2 regions of the Saccharopolyspora gregorii genome follow, and region 2 is predicted to be linked to the other one. Evidence: riboswitches for the same ligand, from Rfam matches in the RefSeq annotation. Region 2 holds a riboswitch; the other holds the start of a gene.
What was found. A riboswitch is a leader RNA that binds a small molecule or an ion and turns the genes downstream of it on or off. The one in region 2 is predicted to bind glycine.
Positions count from the first base shown of each region.

Region 1: another riboswitch for glycine. It lies ahead of gcvH (glycine cleavage system protein GcvH); the one in region 2 lies ahead of gcvT (glycine cleavage system aminomethyltransferase GcvT).

Region 1 covers NZ_CP059556.1:1,098,793-1,106,202, reverse strand. The annotation lists gene H1226_RS04770 (AMP-dependent synthetase/ligase) at 1-139, shown strand, start outside; gene H1226_RS04765 (subtilase-type protease inhibitor) at 574-969, shown strand; gene H1226_RS04760 (YidH family protein) at 1,077-1,475, shown strand; gene H1226_RS04755 (DUF202 domain-containing protein) at 1,508-1,804, shown strand; gene H1226_RS04750 (organic hydroperoxide resistance protein) at 1,848-2,267, opposite strand; gene H1226_RS04745 (MarR family winged helix-turn-helix transcriptional regulator) at 2,269-2,787, opposite strand; gene H1226_RS04740 (L-serine ammonia-lyase) at 3,123-4,475, opposite strand; gene gcvH (glycine cleavage system protein GcvH) at 4,500-4,874, opposite strand; glycine riboswitch at 4,924-5,015, opposite strand; glycine riboswitch at 5,017-5,111, opposite strand; gene ald (alanine dehydrogenase) at 5,315-6,430, shown strand; gene H1226_RS04725 (hypothetical protein) at 6,789-7,283, shown strand; gene H1226_RS04720 (ABC transporter ATP-binding protein) at 7,399-7,410, shown strand, end outside.
Region 2 covers NZ_CP059556.1:1,699,900-1,707,309, forward strand. The annotation lists gene glyA (serine hydroxymethyltransferase) at 1-1,266, opposite strand, end outside; gene gcvT (glycine cleavage system aminomethyltransferase GcvT) at 1,358-2,470, opposite strand; glycine riboswitch at 2,589-2,687, opposite strand; glycine riboswitch at 2,688-2,816, opposite strand; gene H1226_RS07510 (TetR/AcrR family transcriptional regulator) at 2,919-3,551, opposite strand; gene H1226_RS07515 (long-chain-fatty-acid--CoA ligase) at 3,774-5,363, shown strand; gene H1226_RS07520 (acyl-CoA dehydrogenase family protein) at 5,437-6,615, shown strand; gene H1226_RS07525 (hypothetical protein) at 6,718-6,870, shown strand; gene H1226_RS07530 (Tm-1-like ATP-binding domain-containing protein) at 7,052-7,410, shown strand, end outside.

The sequences.
Region 1 (7,410 bases), 600 kb from region 2:
CTCCGGCCAGGTGCGCGCGCACCGCGTGCTGGACCGGCCGTGGGGTGCGGCGGGTGGCGAGCTCAGTCCCGCGTTGAAGTTGCGGCGGCGCGTCATCCACACCAAGTACGCCGAGGTGCTGGACGAGCTGTACGGCTGACGGGCCGGCCGCGAGCAGGGGAACCTTCCTGTCACGGGTGCGATGAAGGGAACCTTCCGGTCACATCGCAGGTGCGGACGCGACCGGCGTGGGCCGGGGCGAGCAGGGGAACCTTCCGGTCACGAGTGCGATGAAGGGAACCTTCCGGTCACCGGTGCGGGCAAGGGAACCTTCCGGTCACCGGTGCGGGCAAGGGAACCTTCCGGTCACCGAAGTTCGAACGAACGGACGCCTCCGCACCGAGCCTCATCCTCTCCACTTTGGAGTGATCCACTCCAGCCACGGCGCTCGATCCAGATGAGCCGAGGGTGACCACCTCCCCGTCCGTGAACCCCACGATCTGGTGATCTTCGGTCGCAGGTGCGGAAATCGCGGGGCCGCTGCCGATAGATCTGTGCGGAGTCTTCCCCACTACCTCTTGGAGGCGCACCGACATGGCTGCCACCCGCTTCATCCGCGGTCTTCTGCTCGCGGCGACGGCCGTCCTCGTGCTCACCCCGGCGACGGCGGGCGCGGCTGCGGCGCAGAGCGACCTGACCTTGACGATCGCGGCGAAGGACCGGGCGGAGTTGCCGCGCACGGTGTCGCTGCGCTGCGAGCCGGTGGGCGGTTCGCACCCGAACGCGGCGGCGGCCTGCGACAGCCTGACCACGGCGGGCGGCGACTTCGAGCAGCTCGGCCAGGCGCACACCGGCCAGTGCACGATGGAGCTGAAGCCGGTGGTCGGCACGGCGCACGGCACCTGGCAGGGCCGCCCGGTGCACTTCGAGAAGGAGTTCGGCAACCAGTGCGTGGCGGCGTCCGCCGCGGGGGCCGTGTTCGACTTCTGAGTTCTCCCGTCCGCAGGGCACCGGATCCGGCCGAGCGCCGCGCCGGTGCCCCGCGGCATCGCCCCCTCGACGGATTCGCGCTGCTCCGGTCGCACTACGGTGGCGGTATGGCTGCCGAGAACGAAGAGCCCGCGTGTAGGCGCTGGCCGCACCGGATCTACGGGGTGGGCGAGGAACCGGATCCCCGGTTCACGCTGGCGAACGAGCGCACGTTCTTGGCGTGGATCCGCACCGCCTTGGCGTTGATGGCGGCCGGTGTCGGCGTGGAGGCGTTGAACGCGGCGATGTCGCCCGGCCCGGATCCGCTGCGGACCTCGCTGGCGGTACTGCTGCTGCTCGCGGGCGTGGTGTGCAGCGTGGCGGCGTTCGGCCGGTGGATGACGATGGAGCGGGCGCTGCGCACGAAGGCCCCGCTGCCGCCGCCGAAGCTGGCGCCGGTCCTCGGGTTCGGGCTCGGCGTGGTCGGCGTGGCGGCGACGGTGCTGCTGCTGGTCAACGGGTTCTGAGCGTGCCGGGGCAGGGCCCGTGGGATCCGGGCTTGCAGGTCGAGCGCACGACCTTGGCCTGGCTGCGGACCGGGTTGACGTTCGTGGTGGGCCTGATGGTGCTGCTGCGGTTGCTGGCGCACCGCAGCGCGGTCGCGGCCGCGGTGTGCGCCGCGGTGGCGCTGCCGCTGGCGGCGGTGATCGCGGTCGCGTCGTGGCGCAGGCACCGGCAGGCGGAGCGGAACCTGCGCGCGGCGAAACCGCTGCCGGACGGCGTGCTGCAGGCGGCGTTCACCGCGCTCGCGCTGCTGGCCGGCGCGATCGGCGCGGTGTACGTGCTGCTGATGTGACGGCGCCCGCCCCGGAATCCGAGGCGGGCGCGCCGAGCGGAGGTCAGGCGACCGCGAGGTCGATCTGGACGTTCCCGCGGATGGCGTTGGAGTACGGGCACACCGCGTCGGCCTGCTCGGTGAGCTGCCGGGCCTGCTCCTGGTCGACGCCGGGGAGGCTGACCGACAGCGTGACCTCGAGCGCGTACCCGCCCGCGCCGTTGCTGCCGATGCCGACCTGGGCGGTCACCGAGGAGTCGGCGATGTTCGCCTTCGCCTTGCGGGCGACCAGTTGCAGCGCGCTGTGGAAGCAGGCTGCGTAACCGGCGGCGAACAGCTGCTCCGGGTTCGTGGAGTCGCCACCGGGGCCGCCCATCTCGCGCGGGACCGCCAGGTCGAGGTCGAGCACTCCGTCGGAGGAGCGGGTGCGGCCACCGCGCCCTTCCCCGGTCGCGGTCGCTTCGGCGGTGTACAACGCTGCCATCTCAGTCTCCTTGTGTCGTGGTCCCGCGCAGGAGTTCGTCGGTGATGGGGACGCCGTCGGCGACGGCGGCCCTGGCCCGGTGCGCGGCCTGGTCCACGTTGGCGGTGAGCCGGTGCAGCGTGGAGCGCAGCGCCAGCACCTCCTCGAGTTCCATGCCGCTGGCGGCGAGCACCCGGTTCGGGATCTGCTCGGCGTGCTGCCGCAGCTCCCGCCCCCGCTCGGTCAGTCCGATCTCGACGGACCGCTCGTCGCGGGTGCTGCGCCGCCGGTCCACCAGTCCGCTCGCTTCGAGCCGTTTCAGCAGCGGCGACAGCGTCCCGGAGTCCAGCTTGAGCATCGCCCCGAGGTCCTTGACCGCCAGCGAGTCGTGTTCCCAGAGCACCAGCATCACCAGGTATTGCGGGTAGGTCAGTCCCAGCTCGTCGAGGAACGGCCGGTACAGGTTGGTGAAGGAGCGCGACGCGCTGTAGAGCGCGAAGCACACCTGCTGGTCCAGCGACAGCGCCGAGTCCGCGCTCATCCCCGCCTCCTGCACGTGGCCGACATTAGCCCCAATTCAAGTTGCGCGCAACTGAGTTGTGCGCATCCTAAATTCTGCAAGGGAACCTCCCCGTCATCCGGAGCCACCACCGCGCGGCCCGCCGGAACACCACCGCCGCACTCCACCACACCGGCCACCACGGCTCCGGACGAGGCCGAGCGTGACAGGAAGGTTCCCCTCATCGCACCGGTGACAGGAAGGTTCCCCTGCTCGCATCGACTCACGCCGGTGGTCCACGCCTGCGACGTGACAGGAAGGTTCCCCTGCTCTCACCGCCCCGCGCGGTTTCGAGCGCCGGGCGAGACGAAGCGCTCTCAGCACTCGATGACGTTCACCGCGAGCCCGCCGCGAGCGGTCTCCTTGTACTTGACCTTCATGTCGCGCCCGGTCTCCCGCATCGTCTTGATCACCTTGTCGAGCGACACGAAGTGGCTGCCGTCGCCGCGCAGCGCCATCCGCGTCGCCGTGACGGCCTTGACCGCGGCGACGGCGTTGCGCTCGATGCACGGGATCTGCACCAGCCCGCCGATGGGGTCGCAGGTGAGGCCGAGGTTGTGCTCCATCGCGATCTCGGCGGCGTTCTCCACCTGCCACGGCGTCGCGCCCATCGCCTCGGCGAGCCCGGCGGCCGCCATCGAGCAGGCCGAACCGACTTCGCCCTGGCAGCCGACCTCGGCACCGGAGATCGACGCGTTCTCCTTGAACAGCACCCCGATGGCACCGGCGGCGAGCAGGAACCGGATGACGCCCTGCTCGTTCGCCCCCGGCACGAAGCGCACGTAGTAGTGCAGCACCGCGGGAACGATGCCGGCGGCACCGTTGGTGGGCGCGGTGACGACCCGTCCGCCTGCCGCGTTCTCCTCGTTGACGGCGAGCGCGAACAGGGTGAGCCATTCCATGGCGTCGTCCTGCTCGCCGAGGTTCGCCCGCAGCGCGGCGGCGCGCCGCTTCACCCGCAGCCCGCCGGGAAGTTCCCCGTCGTTGCGGCACCCGTTGTCGACGCACTCCTGCATCACGGACCAGATGTGCAGCAGCCGGGCGCGGACGTCCTCGGCGGAGCGCCAGGACAGCTCGTTGTCGAACATGACGTCGCTGATCCGGGAGCCGGATTCGGCGACCCGGGCGAGCAGTTCGTCGCCGGTGCGGAACGGGTGGCGCACCGGCGTCTCGTCCGGCTTGATCCGGTCGGTGCCGGTGGCCTCGTCGTCGACGACGAATCCGCCACCGACGGAGTAGTACACCGCGGACCGCAGTTCCCCACCTGCGCCGAACGCCGCGAACCGCATCCCGTTGGGGTGCAGCGGCAGCGACCTGCGCCGGTGCATCACCAGGTCGCGGTCCACCGAGAACCGGATGTCGCGCTCCCCCGCCAGCAACAACCTGCCGTCGGCGCGGATCGTCTCCACCCGTTGTTCGACGGCGGCCGGGTCGACCGTCTCCGGGTCGTGCCCTTCCAGGCCGAGCAGCACCGCCTTGGGGCTGCCGTGGCCGTGCCCCGTCGCGCCGAGCGAACCGAACAGCTCGGCCTTCACCTTGTCGACCTGACCGAGCAGACCGTCGTCCCGCAGCCGCGCGGTGAACATCCGCGCCGCCCGCATCGGGCCGACGGTGTGCGAACTCGACGGGCCGATGCCCACCGAGAAGAGGTCGAAGACGCTGATCGTCACAGCTCCGTCCCCCTCAGCCCCGGCCTACTCACCACCGGTGAACTGGGCGTACTCCTGGGCCGTGAGCACAGCACCGGTCTGCTCGGCACGCACTTCGAGCAGCCAGCCCTCGCCGAACGGATCCGAGCCGATCACCGCGGGGTCGTCGGCGGCGGCCGCGTTGACGGCGACGACCTCGCCGGTCACGGGCGCGAACAGGTCGCTGACGGACTTGGTCGATTCCAGCTCACCGCAGGAGGCGCCGGATTCGATCCGCTCGCCCACCTCGGGCAGCTGCACGTAGACGATGTCGCCGAGCGCTTGGGCCGCGTACGGGGTGATGCCGATGCGCACCAGGTCGCCGCGGTCCTCGATCCACTCGTGCTCTTCGGTGTAGCGCAGCTGTTCGGGCAGGGACATGGAGGCTCCTCACCATCGCGGGCACGGGTGTGCCCTGGGTTCGCGGGCCTCCCCCTCTGTTTCGGGACCTGAGAGCTTCGCCGCGGTGGTTCGCGGCTTGCACCGTGGGTGCGGCGCCGGGGCGCGCGCTTTCCAGAGTGGCCTCGCCCGAGCGGTCATGGGTGCCTGAGAGTTTTGCGGGGAGGGTTTGCTCCTTCGGCGCCCTGCGTTGCGCAGGGTCTCTCCCGCTCGGGTTCTGCGGCGCTGTGCGGTTGTGGTCGTGCCCGGCAACGATAAACGGACGTGGGCGGGTGTCAACGCCCAGCCGCCCGGATCACAGCGAGGAAGGGAACCTTCCGGTCACCGGTGACCGGAAGGTTCCCTTCCTCGCGGCGGGGTGCGGACGCCGGGCGGATGATGCTGGGGTCGGTGTTCGGTCGTGGTGTCGGGAGGCGGACCGGGTGAAGGTCGCAGTGCCGCGTGAGGTGAAGAACCACGAGTACCGGGTGGCGTGCACCCCGGCAGGGGTGCACGAGCTGGCCGCGCGGGGGCATGCGGTGTTCGTGGAGGCCGGCGCCGGGCTCGGTTCGTCGATCCCCGACGAGGACTACGCGGCGGCGGGCGCGACGATCGTGCCGTCCGCGGCGGACGCGTGGGCCGAGGGCGAGCTGGTGCTGAAGGTGAAGGAGCCGGTGGCCGAGGAGTTCCCGCGGCTGCGGGCGGGCCAGGTGCTGTTCACCTACCTGCACTTGGCGGCGTCGGCGGAGTTGACGGACGAGTTGCTGCGCGCCGAGGTGACGGCTCTCGCCTACGAGACGGTGCAGACGGCGCGCGGCGGGTTGCCGCTGCTGGCGCCGATGAGCGAGGTCGCGGGCAGGCTCGCCCCGCAGGTCGGCGCGCAGGCGCTGCTGACCCCGCAGGGTGGTCGCGGTGTGCTGCCGGGCGGCGTGCCCGGGGTGCCGCCTGCGCGGGTGGTCGTGATCGGCGGCGGGGTGGCCGGGTTGAACGCGGCGCGGGTGGCGTCGGGCATGGGCGCCCAGGTGCAGGTGCTGGACACCGACGTGGACCGGCTGCGGGAGATCGACGCGGCGCACGGGGGCGCGATCCGCACGGTGACGTCGAACGCGTACGCGGTGGAGTCGGCGGTGCGGGCGGCGGACCTGGTGATCGGCGCGGTGCTGGTGCCGGGTGCGAAGGCGCCGAAGCTGGTGTCGAACGAGCTGGTAGCGCGGTCGAAGCCGGGCAGCGTGCTGGTGGACGTGGCGATCGACCAGGGCGGGTGCTTCGAGGATTCGCGGCCGACGACGCACGAGGATCCGACGTTCCGGGTGCACGGTTCGGTGTTCTACTGCGTGGCGAACATGCCGGGCGCGGTGCCGAACACCTCGACGTACGCGTTGACGAACGTGACGTTGCCGTACGTGCTGCGGATCGCCGATCAGGGCTGGCGGGCGGCGTGCCGGGCGGATGCGGCGCTGGCCCGGGGCTTGAACGCGCACGGCGGGCTGCTGGTGAGCGAGGCGGTGGCGCTGGCGCACGGGCTGCCGAGCACGGCCCCGGACGCGGTGCTGGTCTGAACCGATCCGCAACCGCGAGACCATCCGAGACCACTGCGCGGCGAGACCGGCGAGTTTCACTCGTGGAGGTGAGAACACCCCGGAAGGGGTTAGAGGGCGGCCCGCTCAACCGGCCTGGGGGTCACCGGGAGCAGGCCGCCAGGTCCCAGTGTAGGACACGAACGCTTGATTTCCGACGTGCGCAGCGTGACGAACGCCCGGTTCCCCGCCACGACCGGAAATCCACTCGACCGAGTGAGTTCGGTGCAGTCGGCCGGGTGAGCTGCCGATGGGAGTGCGCCAAGCCGCGGCGATCTGCGGCGGTGCTCGTCGCGGGCGCCACCGGGGCCCGCGTTCTCCGCCCCGATCAGCGCGCGCGATGACCGTACGACGCGGGGAGTGGCACGTGGACGACGCGAAGATGCGGGAGGCCGTCCTGGACCGGCTGGCCCGGCTGGAGCGGGTGGCCGTCGAAGGCGGCACCGAGGAGCTGTTACCGGTCGCCAGGTCCGAGCTGCACCGCCTCACCAGCGGGCTCCGGGCCCTGCTGGAGGCTCACCACCCGGATGCCGACGGCCGCTGCCCCGCCTGCTCCGGCGCGGTGCGCAGCCGCAGCTGGCCGTGCGAGTCGTGGCTGATGGTGCACCGCGGCCTCATCGGCGACCGCACCGCGCCCGCCGCCCCGACCGGCCGCCACGGCCCGGCGGACGAGCCCGGCCCGGACGCCGAGGGGCGGCAGCCCACCGGCCGCTGGCCGAGCAGCGCACCGGTCCGCCACCACCGTTCCCCCCGCCCCGAGGACGGCCGGCCCGCCGCGGCGCGCCGGCCCGGGCCGGAACGGCCCATCGCCTGGCCGCAGCACGGGACCGGTTGATTTCCGAACTCCTCCCTGTCGGCGCGGGCCGGTCAGGCAGGATGGGACCGGCCCCGCGCCCGAGCGTGATCGTCCGCGTCCCGCGCTCGCGAGCACCCTGCGGGGCCGAGCGACGATGGAGGAGCGT
Region 2 (7,410 bases):
GAGCGGGAACTTCTCGGCGAGTGCGCGGACGCGGCCGGCGAGCGCGGTCGTCGTCTCCTCGTCGATGGTGGGTTGGAGTGCTGTGGCGATGATGTCGGCGACTTCGGTGAATTCGGTGGTGGTGAAGCCGCGGGTGGCCAGGGCGGGGGTGCCGATGCGCAGGCCGCTGGTGGTCATGGGGGGTCGGGGGTCGTTCGGGACGGCGTTGCGGTTGACGGTGATGCCGATGGTGTGGAGGCGGTCTTCGGCCTGCTTGCCGTCGAGTTCGGAGTGGCGCAGGTCGACCAGCACGAGGTGGACGTCGGTGCCGCCGGAGACCAGCGACACCCCCGCGGCGCGGGCGTCGTCTTGCAGGAGGCGCTCGGCGATGATGCGGGCGCCGTCGAGGGTGCGCTGCTGGCGGTCGGCGAACTCCGGGGTGGCGGCGAGTTTGAACAGCACGGCCTTGCCCGCGATGACGTGTTCCAGCGGGCCGCCCTGCTGGCCGGGGAAGACCGCGGAGTTGAACTTCTTCGCGAACTCCTCGCTCGCGGAGAGGATCACCCCGCCCCGGGGCCCGCCGAGGGTCTTGTGGGTGGTCGTGGTGACCACATCGGCATAGGGCAGCGGGCTCGGGTGCAACCCGGCGGCGACCAGACCCGCGAAGTGGGCCATGTCGACCATCAGATAGGCGCCGACCTCGTCGGCGATCTCGCGGAACCGCGCGAAGTCCAGCTGCCGCGGATACGCCGACCAGCCCGCCACGATCAGCTTCGGCCGGTTCTCCCGCGCCAGGCGGGCCACCTCGTCCATGTCGACCCGGTGGTCGTCCTCGCGCACGTGGTAGGGGACGACGTTGTAGAGCTTGCCGGAGAAGTTGATGCGCATCCCGTGCGTCAAATGCCCGCCGTGGGCCAGGTCCAAGCCCATGATCGTGTCACCCGGCGACAACAACGCGTGCATCGCCGCGGCGTTGGCCTGCGCACCCGAATGCGGCTGCACGTTCGCGAACGACGCCCCGAACAACGCCTTCACCCGATCGATCGCCAACTGCTCGACCACGTCCACGTGCTCGCACCCACCGTAATACCGGCGGCCCGGGTACCCCTCGGCGTACTTGTTCGTCAACACCGAACCCTGCGCCTGCAACACCGCCTGCGGCGCGAAGTTCTCCGACGCGATCATCTCCAACGTGTTCTGCTGACGACCCAGCTCCGCCCCCACAGCAGCGGCCACCTCCGGATCCACCACCGCAAGCCGGTCGTTGAACAGGTCCGGTGTCGACATGAGCAATTGCCTCCTGGTGTTCGATCTGGGCTGCGCCGGACGGGTCCGGCGCGGTCCGGTCAAGGTTTCGAGAGCCCGTTGCGGGCGTTCGTCAGGCCTTGCGGCGGTAGAACGGCAGTTCCACGACTTCGGCGTCGATGGACTTGCCGCGGATGTCGACCTGCACCGCGGTACCGGGCGCGCTGTGCGCGCGGTCCACGTAGGCCATCGCGATCGGGTGGCCGAGCGTCGGGGACGGGGCGCCGCTGGTGATCTCGCCGATCTCGGCGCCGTCGGCGAGCACCGGGTAGCCGTGCCGGGGCGCGCGGCGCGCGTCCGTGCGCAGGCCCACCAGGGTGCGCTCGGTCGGCGCCTCCGCGACGGCCGCCAGCGCGGCCCTGCCGACGAAGTCGCCGGGCTTGTCCAGCTTCACGACGCGCCCCAGGTTCGCGTGGAACGGGGTGAGCGAGGCGGACAGCTCGTTGCCGTACAGCGGCATGCCCGCCTCCAGCCGCAGCGTGTCGCGGCAGGACAGCCCCGCCGGGACCAGTCCGCGCTCGGCCCCGGAGTCGGTCAGCGCGCGCCACACCGCGGGCGCGTCCTCGGGCGCGGTGAACAGCTCGAAGCCGTCCTCGCCGGTGTAGCCGGTGCGCGCCAGCAGCACCTGCTTCCCGGCGACCTCGCTGGGATACCCGGCGTAGTACTTCACGGTGGACAGGTCGGTGCCGGTCAGCGGCGCCAAGATCGACACCGACTCCGGTCCCTGCACGGCGATCAGCGCGTACTCGTCGGAGACGTCGCGGTGCGCGGCGTCGAACTCGGCGATGCGCTCGGCGAGCTCGGCGGAGACCACGGCCGCGTTGGCCGCGTTGGCGACCACCAGGAACCGCTGCTCGTCCAGCCGGTAGACGATGAGGTCGTCGAGCACGCCGCCCTCGGTGGTGCACAGCATGGTGTAGCGGGCGCGACCCACCGTGATCGCGGACGCGTTCGCGACGAGCGCGTGGTCCAGCGCGGCGGCCGCCTCCGGGCCGCTGATCTCGATCTCGCCCATGTGCGAGAGGTCGAACAGCCCGGCCGCGGTCCGCACCGCCTGGTGCTCGGCGGTGTCCCCCGAGTAGCGGACCGGCATCCGCCAGCCCGCGAAGTCGGTGAAGTGCGCGCCGAGGGACTCGTGGACCTCGTGCAGCGGTGTCCGTCGCGGAGCTGGGGGCGACGACGTCATGGTGCGGAACTCCTCCTGGTGGGCACCGATCACGTCCGAGGGGGACCGGTTGCGGCCACTTCCAGCAGAAACCATATCCGGGGTCCTCCGACGGCGATGGGCGCGGGCGTGCGCTGCCGGTCTCCCCGGAGTCATTGGCCTGAGAGTTTCACCGCGCACGAGGGCGGCTTGCACCGTGGGCGAGGGACACGGGTCCCTGCTTTTCTCCGTGATCGCCTGCTGTCGCGCGGTAGCGGGGCCTGAGAGTTTGGTGGGGAGGATTGCTCCTTCGGCGCTGCACCCAGGAATCGCATCCTGCACGGACCAGGGGCTCCTGGCGGGGCGCAGACTCTCCCGCACGACGTCGTCGGCGTTGTAGTCCGGTGTTGTGTTGTGCTCCGGAACGCTACGGAGATCACACAGCGCAGTCAACCGAACGTGAGCGTGATCCCGTCGCCGCGCGCGGAGTTCAGCGCTGCGGGAACAGCCGGGCGTGCTGGGCGCGGAGGCCGTCGACCAGCGCCCGCAGCGCCAGTTCGAAGCTGTCGTCGTCGATCTCGGCGGCGTGCTCGCGCAGCAGGTGGGCGCCGTGCAGGTGCGGGAACCGCTCGTCGTAGACCTCGGCGTCGTCGACGAACCCGCCCGCGAACGAGCCCATCGCCGCACCGAGCACCAGGAACTTGGTGGAGGCGCCGATCATCGTGGCGTACCGCTGCGGCCAGCCCGCGCTGGTCAGCCCGCCGTGCACGGCGTCGGCGCGGCGCAGCGAGGTCTCCCGGCGGGCCGGTCCGGACGCCATGAACGGCACCAGGTTGGGGTGGGCGGCGAGCGCGGCCCGGTAGGAGCGGGCCCAGCGGGTGAGGCCGGTGGGCCAGTCGATGTCGAACCCGCTGGTGTCGACGGTGCCCATCACGCCGTCGGCGACGTCGTGCAGCAGCGCTTCCTTGGTGGCCACGTGGTTGTAGAGCGAGGCGGCGCGGACGCCGAGGGAGTCGGCGAGCCTGCGCATGGACAGCGCTTCGAGGCCCTGGTCGTCGATGATCGCCAGCGCGTGTTCGCGGATGCGTTCGCGGGTGAGTTGGGGGCTCTTGGGTCTGCCCATGCCGCGCTCCTGCCTGCTGCCCGCTGCCGGTCGGCGCCCCCTCGGTGGGCGCCGTGCCCGTCCGCGTCCGCTGCGGATCGTGTCGATCAGTGTCCGGTGCGCGGCTCTTGCCGCGGTGCGCGGGGTGGTCCTAGAGTCCAAAACTAACGACGTTAGTCGTCAGGTGTCCAACGGCGGACGACCGTGCCGCCCGCACCGGCGGCATCCTCACGGAGGTGGACGATGGTCAACGACGACGAGTCCCCGGAGCGGGTCGAGCCGCACACCACGCTGTCGCTCGCCTCGGTCCTCGCCGAGCCGGCGCGGCTGCGCCCGGCGCACCCCGCGGTCGTCGAGGGCGAGCAGCGGGTGACCTACGGCGAGCTGTGGGAGCAGGTCCGGGCGCACGCGGCCGCGCTGCGCGCTCGCGGGATCGAGCCGGGCGACCGGGTCGCGATCGTGGCGCCCAACGTGATCGATTTCGTGCGCGCCTACTACGCGGTGCTCACCGCGGGCGCGGTCGTGGTGCCGGTTCCGCTGCTGCTGGTCCCGGACGAGGCGGCGTATCTGCTGCGCAACTCCGGCGCGAAGCTCGTCGTCGGGCACACGAGCCAGCTGGCGCTCGCCGCCGAATCGGCGCGCCGCGCCGGCATCCCGCTGGTCTCGATCGGCCCGTCGGTGCCCGGCCCGGAGACCCCGGACTCGCTGAGCGAGGCGGCGGCCGCGGCCGAACCGGAACGCTCCTTCGCCACCCGCGCGCCCGACGACCCCGCGGTGATCTTCTACACCAGCGGCACCACCGGCAGGCCGAAGGGCGCGGTGCTCACCCACCTGAACCTGGTGCTCAACGCGACGGTGAACGCCTTCGACGCCAACGACACCCGCCGCGAGGACCTGGTCCTCGGCTGCCTGCCGCTGTTCCACGTCTTCGGGCAGACCGTCTCGCTGAACACCACGTTCCGGGCGGGCGCGACGCTGGTGCTGCAACCCAAGTTCGACCCGGCCGAGGCGCTGCGGCTCATCCGGGACCACCGCATCACCCAGCTCAACGGCGTGCCCACCATGTACATCAGGATGCTGGAGGCCGCCGGGGACGACGACGACCTGTCCTCGCTGCGGATGTGCGTGTCCGGTGGCGCGGCGCTGCCGGTGGCGGTGCTGGAGCGGTTCCAGCGGCGCTTCGGCGCCCCGATCCACGAGGGCTACGGGCTGTCCGAGACCTCGCCGACGGCCACCGTGAACCAGCCCGCGTTCGGGCCGCGCGCAGGCACCGTCGGGCACGCGCTGTGGGGCATCGACGTCGAGATCGCCGAACCGTCCGTGGAGGACCGGATCGAACTGCTGCCCGCCGGGGAGACCGGCGAGGTCGTGGTCCGCGGCCACAACGTGTTCGCCGGGTACCTGGACGACCCGGAGGCCACCTCGGCGGCGCTCGTCGACGGCTGGTTCCGCACCGGCGACATGGGCGTCAAGGACGCCGAGGGCTACCTGGCCATCGTGGACCGCAAGAAGGACCTGATCATCCGCAACGGCTACAACATCTACCCGCGCGAGGTGGAGGAGCTGCTGATCCGGCACCCCGCCGTCGCGCAGTGCGCGGTGATCGGCCTGCCCGACCCGGGGCGTGGCGAGGAGGTGTGCGCGGTCGTGGTGCCCGAACGCGGTGAGGACCCGGACGAGGCGCTGGGCAAGGCCATCATCGCCTGGGCCGCGGAGCAGACCGCGCACCACAAGTACCCGCGCCGCGTCGTGTTCGTCGACGAGCTGCCGCTGGGTCCCAGCCACAAGGTGCTCAAGCGGGAACTGCGCAGCCGCATCGCCGAATCCTCCTGACCCCCGACCTCGCCACACCGACCTCGCCACACCGACCTCGCCACACCGGCCTCGCCGAAAGGACCCGCCACCGATGGTCGACTTCTCCCTGTCCGAGACCGAACGCGACATCCGCGACTGGGTGCGCACGTTCGTGCAGCGCGAGCTGGTGCCGCTGGAGCCGGAGGTGCTGCGCCGCGAGCGCGACCACGAACGCGGCCTCACCCGCGAGGAGCTGGCCGAACTGCGCAAGAAGGCGCGCGACGCCGGGTTCTGGGGCGTGCAGACCCCCGAGGAGTACGGCGGGATGAACCTCTCCGCCGTGCTCACCGCGCTGATCGAGATCGAGCTGGGCCGCACCTTCGTGCCGTTCAGCTTCGGCGGCTACGCGGACAACATCCTCTACCACGCCAACGAGGAGCAGAAGCAGCGCTACCTGGTGCCCACCATCGAGGGCGAGCGCAAGTCCTGCTTCGCCATCACCGAGCCGGGCGCGGGTTCGGACGCCAAGAACCTCCGCACCACGGCCCGCAAGGACGGCGCGGAGTGGGTGATCGACGGGGAGAAGACGTTCATCACCGGCGGCATCGACGCCGACTTCACCATGGTCTTCGCCGTCACCGACAAGGAGAAGGGCGCCGACGGCGGCGTCACCTGCTTCCTCGCGGACCGGGACGCCGGCTGGAAGTCGGAACCCATCGAGATCATGGGCGAGTGGGACCGCCAGCCCGCCGCGCTGGTCTTCGACGGCGTCCGGGTGCCGGAGGAGAACGTGCTCGGCGAGGTCGGCGGCGGGTTCAAGCTGGCCATGCAGTGGATCGGCCGCGGCCGTTACCTGCTGCCCGCCCGCGCCCTCGGCGGCTGCGAGCGGATGATGGAGATGTCGATGGACTACGCCCGCACCCGGCAGACGTTCGGGGCGCCCATCGCCGACCGGCAGGCCATCCAGTGGATGATCGCGGACTCGGCGGTGGAGATCGAGGCGCTGCGCTGGCTGGTGCTGCAGGCCGCGTGGCAGGTCGACCAGGGCGCCGACTCCCGGCACGCGCAGTCCATCGCGAAGCTCTACGGCGGCACCAGGGCGAACGAGATCGTGGACCGGATGCTGCAGATCCACGGCGGCATGGGTTACACCCGCGAGCTGCCCATCGAGCGCTGGTACCGGGACATCCGGCTGCTGCGCATCTTCGAGGGCACCGACGAAATCCAGCGCCGCACCATCGCCCGCAACCTGCTCAAGGGGCACGCCCAGGTCGGCGGGGTGCTCGGCTGATCCGGCGACGCGGCGGATCGGCCCGGTCACACCCTCGATCGGATGTCCGATTCGCCGGTAACCTGGGTGCAGCGTGATCGACCGGCCCGACTGGGAGCTGCTATGTCGTTGTTCAAGAAGGTGACCGACTTCGCCAAGAGCCCGCAGGGCAAGAAGGCGATCGACCAGGCCAAGCGGTACGCGAGCGACCCGAAGAACAAGGCCAAGATCGAGCAGGTGAAGAACCGCTTCCTCGGCGGTGGCAAGAGCAAGTGACGCACCCCCACGACGGCCCCCGGCGCAGCACCGGCCCGGGGGTCGTCGTGCGGGGACCCGGTGCTCGGATCGTGCCGCGCCGGTGGCGGACCAGGCCGGTGAACCGTGATCAACGGGCTGTGCCGGGGCCGGATCGGCAGTAGGGTTCTCGCGGGCTGATTCCGGGAGCAGGGGCGGTGCGATGGGCCGGGCTTACGTGGTGGGCACGTTCGACACGAAGGCCGCCGAGCTGCGCTACGTCGCCGGGCTCGTCGCCGACGCGGGCGTCGAGGTGATCACCGTCGACGTGGGCACGTCCGGCGCGGAGTCCGCCGATGCCCCCGACGTGTCCGCCGCCGAGGTGGCCGCCGCGCACCCGCGCGGGGCCGCGGCGGTGTTCACCGGTGATCGCGGCACGGCCGTGGTGGCGATGGCGCTGGCGTTCGAGCGGTGGCTCGGCGCGCGGCGCGGTGTGGGCGGGGTGCTGGGCCTGGGCGGTTCCGGCGGCACCGCGCTGATCACCCCGGCGCTGCGGGCGCTGCCGGTCGGGGTGCCGAAGCT